DNA from 2 places in the Streptomyces sp. NPDC059906 genome. Region 1 is predicted to be linked to the other one. Evidence: riboswitches for the same ligand, from Rfam matches in the RefSeq annotation. Region 1 holds a riboswitch; the other holds the start of a gene.

Region 1 (3,986 bases):
GAGCTTCATCGCAGATCTCCTGCTGAAGGTCGATGTTCTCCTTGATCTTGTGCATCGGGACATGTCCCGGGCCCTCGATCATGGTCTGTACGTTGCAACGCTTGGCGATCCGGTTGAGTTCCCCGAGCGTGCGCAGCTCGGCGAACTGCGCCTCGTCGTTGGCGTCCGCGATCGACCCCGGACGCAGGCCGTCGCCGAGGGAGTAGGTGACGTCGTAGGCGGCGAGGATCTCGCAGAGTTCCTCGAAGTTCTCGTACAGGAACGACTCCTTGTGGTGCGCCAGGCACCACGCCGCCATGATCGAGCCGCCGCGCGAGACGATGCCCGTCTTGCGGTTCGCGGTGAGGGGTACGTACGGCAGGCGCACGCCCGCGTGGACCGTCATGTAGTCCACGCCCTGCTCCGCCTGTTCGATGACGGTGTCCTTGTAGATCTCCCAGGTCAGCTCCTCGGCGCGGCCGTCGACCTTCTCCAGGGCCTGGTAGAGCGGCACGGTTCCGATGGGAACGGGGGAGTTGCGCAGGACCCACTCGCGGGTGGTGTGGATGTTGCGGCCGGTGGAGAGGTCCATGACCGTGTCGGCACCCCACCGGGTCGCCCAGGTCATCTTGTCCACCTCCTCCTCGATGGAGGACGTCACCGCCGAGTTGCCGATGTTGGCGTTGACCTTCACCAGGAACCGCTTGCCGATGATCATCGGCTCGATCTCGGGGTGGTTGACGTTGGCGGGCAGCACGGCACGTCCCGCGGCGATCTCCTCGCGGACCACCTCCGGGGAGACGTTCTCCCGGACGGCCACGTACTCCATCTCCGGGGTGATCTCGCCCCGTCGCGCATAGGCGAGCTGCGTGACCGCGTTGCCGTCCCGGCCCCGGCGCGGCTGGCGCGGGCGGCCGGGGAAGACGGCGTCGAGGTTGCGCAGGCCGCCGCGCGGCGAGGTGTGCTTGATTCCGTCGTCCTCGGGCCGGACGGGGCGGCCCGCGTACTCCTCGGTGTCGCCGCGGGCGATGATCCAGTTCTCCCGCAGCGGTGCGAGGCCCCTGCGGACATCGGTGTCGACGAGTGGATCGGTGTACGGGCCCGAGGTGTCGTACAGCGTGACCGACTGCCCGTTGGTGAGGTGCACCTGACGGACCGGCACCCGCAGATCGGGGCGTGAGCCCTCGACGTACGCCTTGTGCCAGCCGATGGACTTCCCGGCCTCCGTGTTCTCCGCGGTGTCCGTGTTCTCCGCGGTGTCCGCCTGGGCGGTGTTCTGCGTGGAGGCAGGCGTGCGTGCGTCCTTGATGGTCATGAGACCTACTCCCTACGCCGGCATTACCCGGTAACAGGTTCGGCGGTCGACGCAGCGGCTTCCGTCCGTCGACGCTTCGTGGGATACGTCACTCGACTTCGGTGACGTTTCCCGTGAAACATCGCTGGGACGGAGGTCAGCGCCCTCTCAGCCCGGTGCTCCGAGCTCCCGCGTGTACAAAGGTGCCCCCACGCTAGCGCCCATTCGGGCGCGGTGAACAGAGGGCCCCCCTCGTTCTTGCGATGATCGGGCGGTGACCACACCGCAGCCCCCCTCCTTTCCACCGCGTCGGCCCCGCCGCGGACCGAACGCCGAAGAGGGCGACGGCCGGGCGGCCGGCCACGTCCCCGGCGTCGCTGCCGAGACGAACGCCGGCAGACATGAGACGGGTTACGGACACGATGCGGACCACGGGCACGGCACGGGCGGAGGACACGACTCGGGCGGCGGACACGGTGCGAGCAGTGGGCACGATGCGGGTGGTGGGCACAGTGCGGGTGGTGGGCACGGTGCGGGTGGTGGGCACGGTGCGGGCAGCGGGCACGGGCACTCGCACGGGCACGGACCGGCGGCTCCCGTCTCCCGGCATCTGCGGAAGGTCATCGCCGCGATCCTGATCCCCTTCACCGCGGCCGTCCTGGTCGGGCTCGCGGTGCTGTGGCCGGGCGGCGCACCGCCGCACGAGCGCACCGGCGTCGGCTTCGACCGGCAGACGCAGCAGGCCACCGTCACCAAGGTGGTCGAACTGAGCTGCCAGTCCGTCAACGCCTCGGGCGGTGTCCCGACCGGCGACACATCCACCGCCGAGGGTTCCTCCGCGGTGCAGCAGGCGACGGGCGACTGCAAGCGGGCGACCATCCGCGTAGACACCGGCGACGACAAGGGCCGCACGTTCGAGGAGATCGTGCAGCCGGACCAGTCACGGCAGTTGCACGAGGGGCAGAAGGTGGTGGTCGCCTACGAGCCCTCCGCGCCGAAGGACCTGCAGTACTCGGTGACCGACATCAACCGCCGGCTCCCCCTGGCCCTGCTCGCCGGCATCTTCGCCCTCGCCGTCGTGGTCGTCGGACGGCTGCGCGGGCTCATGGCGCTGGTCTCGCTGGCCATCAGCTTCCTGCTCCTGAACTTCTTCATCCTGCCCGCCATCCTGCAGGGCTCGAACCCCCTGGTCGTGGCGGTGATCGGGTCCAGCGCCATCATGCTGATCGCGTTGTACCTGTGCCACGGGCTGTCGGCCCGCACATCCGTGGCGGTGCTCGGCACCCTGATCTCGCTGCTGCTGATCGGCGTGCTCGGGTCGCTCTTCATCGGCTGGGCCGCGCTCACCGGCAACACGGACGACAACACCGGCCTCATTCATGGCCTGTACCCGTCCATCGACATGAGCGGTCTGCTGCTCGCCGGGGTCATCATCGGTTCGCTCGGTGTCCTCGACGACGTGACGGTCACCCAGACGTCGGCGGTGTGGGAACTGCACGAGGCCAACCCGACGATGGGCTGGCGCGGCCTGTACCGCGCGGGCATCCGCATCGGCCGCGACCACATCGCGTCGGTGGTGAACACGCTCGTCCTCGCCTACGCGGGCGCTGCGCTGCCCCTGCTGCTGCTGTTCTCGATCGCGCAGAGCGGTGTGGGGACCGTCGCCAACAGCGAGCTGGTCGCGGAGGAGATCGTGCGGACGCTGGTCGGCTCGATCGGTCTGGTGGCCTCCGTGCCGGTCACCACCGCCCTCGCCGCCCTGGTCGTGTCGGCGGACCGGCCGGCCGGACGACCGGCCCAGGTGGCGACGGCGGGTGGCGGGGCCAGTGCCCCGGCCCGTGGCGGGCGGGGCCGTCGCCGCAAGCGCTGAGGCGTCCGGCGAAGCGTTACGCCAACGACCGCACGGCTGCCGGAACGGTTCAGCCCGCGCTCTGTTCCTCCGCCAGGATGCGGTCCAGGGCCTCGTCGAGGTGGCTGTCGAAGTCGGCGAGCGCGCCCTCCTGGCCCAGCGGCACCAGCTTGTCGGTGCGGTCGAGGAAGGCCACCAGGGGCGCGGCGGAGGAACGGAACAGTGCCTGGTCGCTGCCGACCTGAAGTCGGATCAGCACCTCGGCCAGCGGCTCGGGCTCCACCGGTGCGATGCGCACGTCTCCGTCGCCGCACGGCCGGCCCACCCCGTCGACCAGCAGCTCCCGGCCGAAGGCCCAGGTCACCGGCGCGTCTCCGGGCAGGTGAAAGGTCAGGCGTACGGCATAGGGATCCCGGGTCTCGTAGCGCAGCTCCACCGGGATGCGGAAAGAGAGCTCCTCGGACACGAGAAAGCTCATCATGACCTCTGCCTGTACGGACTCGCCCATTCGCCTACCCCGTCATTCGCCGTCGACTGTCCGGGAATCAAACCTCTAACACTGGTGGCATCTTGCTCAACGTACACACCAGATCACAAGGAGTGAGTTTTCAGATACTGATAGAGAGCGCGAGCGACCCCAGACGCCGCCCCACCTCGTGCTGCAACCGCTGAGCGGCGGGGAGCAAACGGTCCGCCTGGTGGAGGGGCAGTGAGATGGCCATCGTGGCGGCCGTGGTGCCTACGGTGATCGGGATCGCCGCGCAGACCGTCCCCAGCGCGTACTCCTGGCGCTCGGTCACCGGCGCCATCCGTCGCATGCGTTCCAGCCGCTTCAGGAGACTGTGGCCGTCACGCACCGTGTAC
Region 2 (3,986 bases), on a different contig from region 1:
CCGCCGACGGCGAGGCACCACGACGGGTCGGGCCACTTCTTGGCCGACTGGAAACGGGTGGTGCGCGGGTGGGAGACAAAACCTCAGTACAGCGCAGGCTCACTGAAAGGCGGGCCGCTCCGGATCCAGCACCGCCAGGCCCTCCGCAGGAGACGACGCCTCGGCGAAGTGCCGCCGCGGAATCCGCCCCGCCCGCCGGGCCAACCGCCCCGCCTCCACCCCCGCCCGCATGGCGGAAGCCATCAGCACCGGCTCCTGCGCCCGCGTCACCGCCGAGGCCAGCATCACACCCGCGCACCCCAGCTCCATCGCCAGCGCCACGTCCGACGCCGTACCGGCCCCGGCGTCCAGGATCACCGGCACGCGCGCGTGCTCCACGATCAGCTGGAAGTTGTGCGGGTTGCGGATCCCGAGGCCGGACCCGATCGGCGAGCCCAGCGGCATGATCGCCGCGCACCCGACGTCCTCCAGCTTCCGCGCGAGCACCGGGTCGTCGTTGGTGTACGGCAGCACGGTGAACCCGTCGTCCACCAGCGTCTCCGCCGCGTCCAGCAGCTCGACCGGGTCCGGCAGCAGGGTGCGCTCGTCGGCGATGACCTCCAGCTTGACCAGGTCCGTGCCGAGCGCCTCGCGCGCGAGGCGGGCGGTGAGCACCGCCTCCCCGGCGGTGAAGCAGCCGGCCGTGTTCGGCAGCACCCGGATGCCGAGCCGCTCCAGCACGGACAGCACCGAGCCGTGCACCGAGGCGTTGACCCGCCGCATCGCGACGGTCGTCAGCTCCGTCCCGGAGGCCACCAGCGTGCGCTCCAGCACGTCCAGGCTGGGCGCCCCGCCCGTACCCATGATCAGGCGGGACGCGTACGTCGTACCGCCGAGGACGAAGGGATCGTCGGCCATGGTCAGCCTCCTTGGACGGCGGTGAGGATCTCGACACGGTCGCCGTCGGCCAGCGCGGTGGCGGACCACCGCGCCCGCGGGACGACGGTCTCGTTCAGGGCGGCGGCCACTCCGGACGGGGCCGCGGTGAGCGCGCGCACCAGCGCGTCCAGGGCGGTGCCGGGAGCCACCTCGCGCGGCTCGCCGTTGACGGAGACGGTCACGTGACTCATACGGGCTGCTCCGAGAGTTCCGAGCGGGCCGGGATTCCCGGCAGTGCGGGGGCGGCGTCGAAGCGCCGGGGCGTGAAGGGGCGGGCCTCCTCCGGCAGCTCCCCGGTGGTCAGGGCGTGTGCCATGACGTCGCCGGTGACGGGGGTGAGCAGGACGCCGTTGCGGTGGTGACCGGTGGCCAGCAGCAGGCCGTCCAGCGCGGTCGGGCCGAGCAGCGGGGCGTTGTCCGGGGAGCCGGGACGCAGACCCGCGCGGGTCTCCGTCAGCGGCAGCTCCGTGATGCCGGGCACCAGCTCGTGCGCGTCGCGCAGCAGTTCGTAGACGCCGCCCGCGGTGACCGTCGTGTCCCAGCCCAGCTCCTCGCTGGTGGCGCCGACGACCAGCTCGCCGCTCTCCCGGGGCACCAGGTAGACGTGGTTGCCGCGCACCACGGCGCGCACGGTCCGGTTCAGCAGCGGCCCCGGCGTCCGCGGCATGGCCAGCCGCAGCACCTGCCCCTTTACCGGCCGCACCGGCGGCAGCACGGCCTCCGGCACGCCCCCGAGCCGCCCGCTCAGGCTGCCCCCGGCCAGCACCACCTGCCCGGCCTCCAGGGCGGTGCCGTCGGCGCCGACGACGCCCGTGGCCCGGTCCCCGCGCCCGACGGTGAGCCGCTCGGCCCACACGCGGTGGAAGACCACGCCCGCGTCTTCGCAGGCGGCCACCAGCGCGTGGGCGAGGCGGCGGGGGTCGATCTGGTGGTCGCCGTCCACCCGGAGCCCCCCGCGCACGCCCGGCGCGAGCATCGGCTCCAGGCGTCGGCACTCGCGCCCCGACAGCCACTCGGACTCCAGGCCGGAGCGCTGCTGGAGCGCGTGCAGTTCGCGCAGGTGGGCGCGGTCGTCGGCGTCCAGCGCGACGGCGAGTGTGCCGCAGCGCCGGTGGCCGAGGTCGTGGCCGGTCAGCTCGGTCAGCTCGGCCGCGAACTCCGGGTAGCGGCGGGCCGAGGCGAGGTTCAGCGCGAGCAGCGTCTCCTCGCCGTAGTGCAGCTCCGTGACGGCGGCCAGCATCCCGGCCGCCACCTGGGCCGCCCCGCCGCCCGGCTCGGGGTCCACGAGGGCGGTGACCAGCCCGCGCCGCGCGGCCCGCCAGGCGGTGACGAGCCCGATGATCCCGCCGCCGACGACGAGCACGTCGGGCGTACGGGACGTACGAGGTGTGTGCGCAGGCGTGTGTGTTGGAGACGACATGGGCGTCCAGCCCCTCCCTTCGCCGGCATGACCCGGATCAGGTTCGTACGGTCGGAGGCCGCCAGCCTCCCTCTCAGCCCGGTGCGTCCGGGCTCCCGCGAGTGCCTTGCGTCGGCCACCCTAGCCCGCCGGGCGGCGCACTCGTAAGGGAGCCCCCGCGGCCGGGGCGCCGCCGGGCGGCCCACGGCGTACGGGCACCGACCGGCGAAACGCCGGGTGTCTATGGTGATCGGGTGAGCGAGCAGACGCGGGAACGCGAACGGGACCAACGCGAACGGGACCAACGCGAACGGGACCGACGGGGACGGCGGCCGGCGGCGGACGCGGAGCGCCGTGTGGTCGTGGTGGGCGCCGGGATGGCGGGCGTGCAGACCGCGGTCGCCCTGCGGGAACAGGGTTTCACCGGCCCGGTGACCCTGATCGGCGCGGAGCTGCACCAGCCGTACGACCGGCCCCCGCTGTCCAAGGCCGTCCTGCTCGGCACCGCCGAGGGCTCCGCCTTCGACGTCGACTTCGAGGCCCTCGGCATCACCCTGCGGCTGGGCTGCGAGGCCCTGGGCGTCCACCCCGCGGAGCACGTCCTGGACACCTCCGAGGGGCCGGTGCCCTACGACGTCCTCGTCCTGGCGACCGGCGCCGAACCGGTCCGGCTCCCCGGCGCGGAGGGCGTGCCCGGCGTGCACCTGCTGCGCACCCTGGACGACGCGGAACGGCTGCGCCCGGTGCTCGCCCGCCAGCACGACGTCGTGGTCGTCGGCGCGGGCTGGATCGGCGCCGAGTTCGCCACCGCCGCGCGCGAGGCGGGCTGCGCGGTGACCGTGGTGGAGGCCGCCGACCGGCCGCTGGCCGACGCGCTGCCCGCCGAGGTCGCCGCGCCGATGACCGCCTGGTACGCCGACGCGGGCGCCGAACTGCGCACCCGCGCGCGCGTGGAGCGCGTCGAGGCGGGCGGCCCGGGCGAGCCCGGCCGGGTCGTCCTCGACGACGGCACCCGGCTGCCCGCCGACGCGGTCGTCGTCGGCATCGGCGCCCGCCCGGCCACCGGCTGGCTCGCCGGGTCCGGCATCGCCCTCGGCGCGCACGGCGAGGTCCTGGCCGACGACCGCCTGCGCACCTGCGCGCCGGACGTCCACGCGGTCGGCGACTGCGCCTCCTTCCCCTCCGCGCGCTACGGCGAGCGGCTGCTGGTGCACCACTGGGACAACGCCCTCCAGGGCCCGCGCACGGTCGCCGCCGACATCGTCGGCACCCCGGGCGGCGAGACCCCGGCGGCCTACGACCCGGTGCCCTACTTCTGGTCCGAGCAGTTCGGCCGCTTCGTCCAGTACGCCGGTCACCACACCGCCGCCGACACCACCCTGTGGCGCGGCGACCCCGCGAGCCCGGCGTGGACGGTCTGCTGGCTGCGCGAGGGCCGGCTGATCGCCCTGCTCGCGGTGGGCCGCCCCCGCGACCTGGCACAGGGCAGGCGCCTGATCCAGGCGGGTACGCCGATGGACCCGGACCTGCTGGCCGACCCGGCGAAGCCGTTGAAGGCGGCGACGGCGGCCACGGCGTAGCCAGGTTTCCGAGTGTCAGTGCCAGGTGGCAGGCTGGAGGCGTGACCGAGATTGACGCAAAGACCGATGCTCTCGTGCCCGCCTGGCTC

What was found. Region 1 has a riboswitch for thiamine pyrophosphate ahead of thiC (phosphomethylpyrimidine synthase ThiC). Riboswitches for the same ligand answer to the same signal wherever they lie in the genome.
Region 2: linked by a shared signal. The riboswitch ahead of thiO (glycine oxidase ThiO) and the one ahead of thiC (phosphomethylpyrimidine synthase ThiC) in region 1 are both predicted to bind thiamine pyrophosphate.

Annotation. Positions count from the first base shown of each region.
Region 1 is NZ_JBHWKU010000022.1:53,145-57,130, forward strand. Features, by position in the region: gene thiC (phosphomethylpyrimidine synthase ThiC) at 1-1,294, opposite strand, end outside; TPP riboswitch at 1,287-1,476, opposite strand; gene ACFV9J_RS28220 (YibE/F family protein) at 1,548-3,143, shown strand; gene ACFV9J_RS28225 (SsgA family sporulation/cell division regulator) at 3,193-3,630, opposite strand; gene ACFV9J_RS28230 (IclR family transcriptional regulator) at 3,731-3,986, opposite strand, start outside.
Region 2 is NZ_JBHWKU010000004.1:65,753-69,738, forward strand. Features, by position in the region: gene ACFV9J_RS08000 (thiazole synthase) at 100-897, opposite strand; gene thiS (sulfur carrier protein ThiS) at 900-1,100, opposite strand; gene thiO (glycine oxidase ThiO) at 1,106-2,338, opposite strand; TPP riboswitch at 2,336-2,447, opposite strand; gene ACFV9J_RS08015 (NAD(P)/FAD-dependent oxidoreductase) at 2,695-3,897, shown strand; gene ACFV9J_RS08020 (Rv2175c family DNA-binding protein) at 3,939-3,986, shown strand, end outside.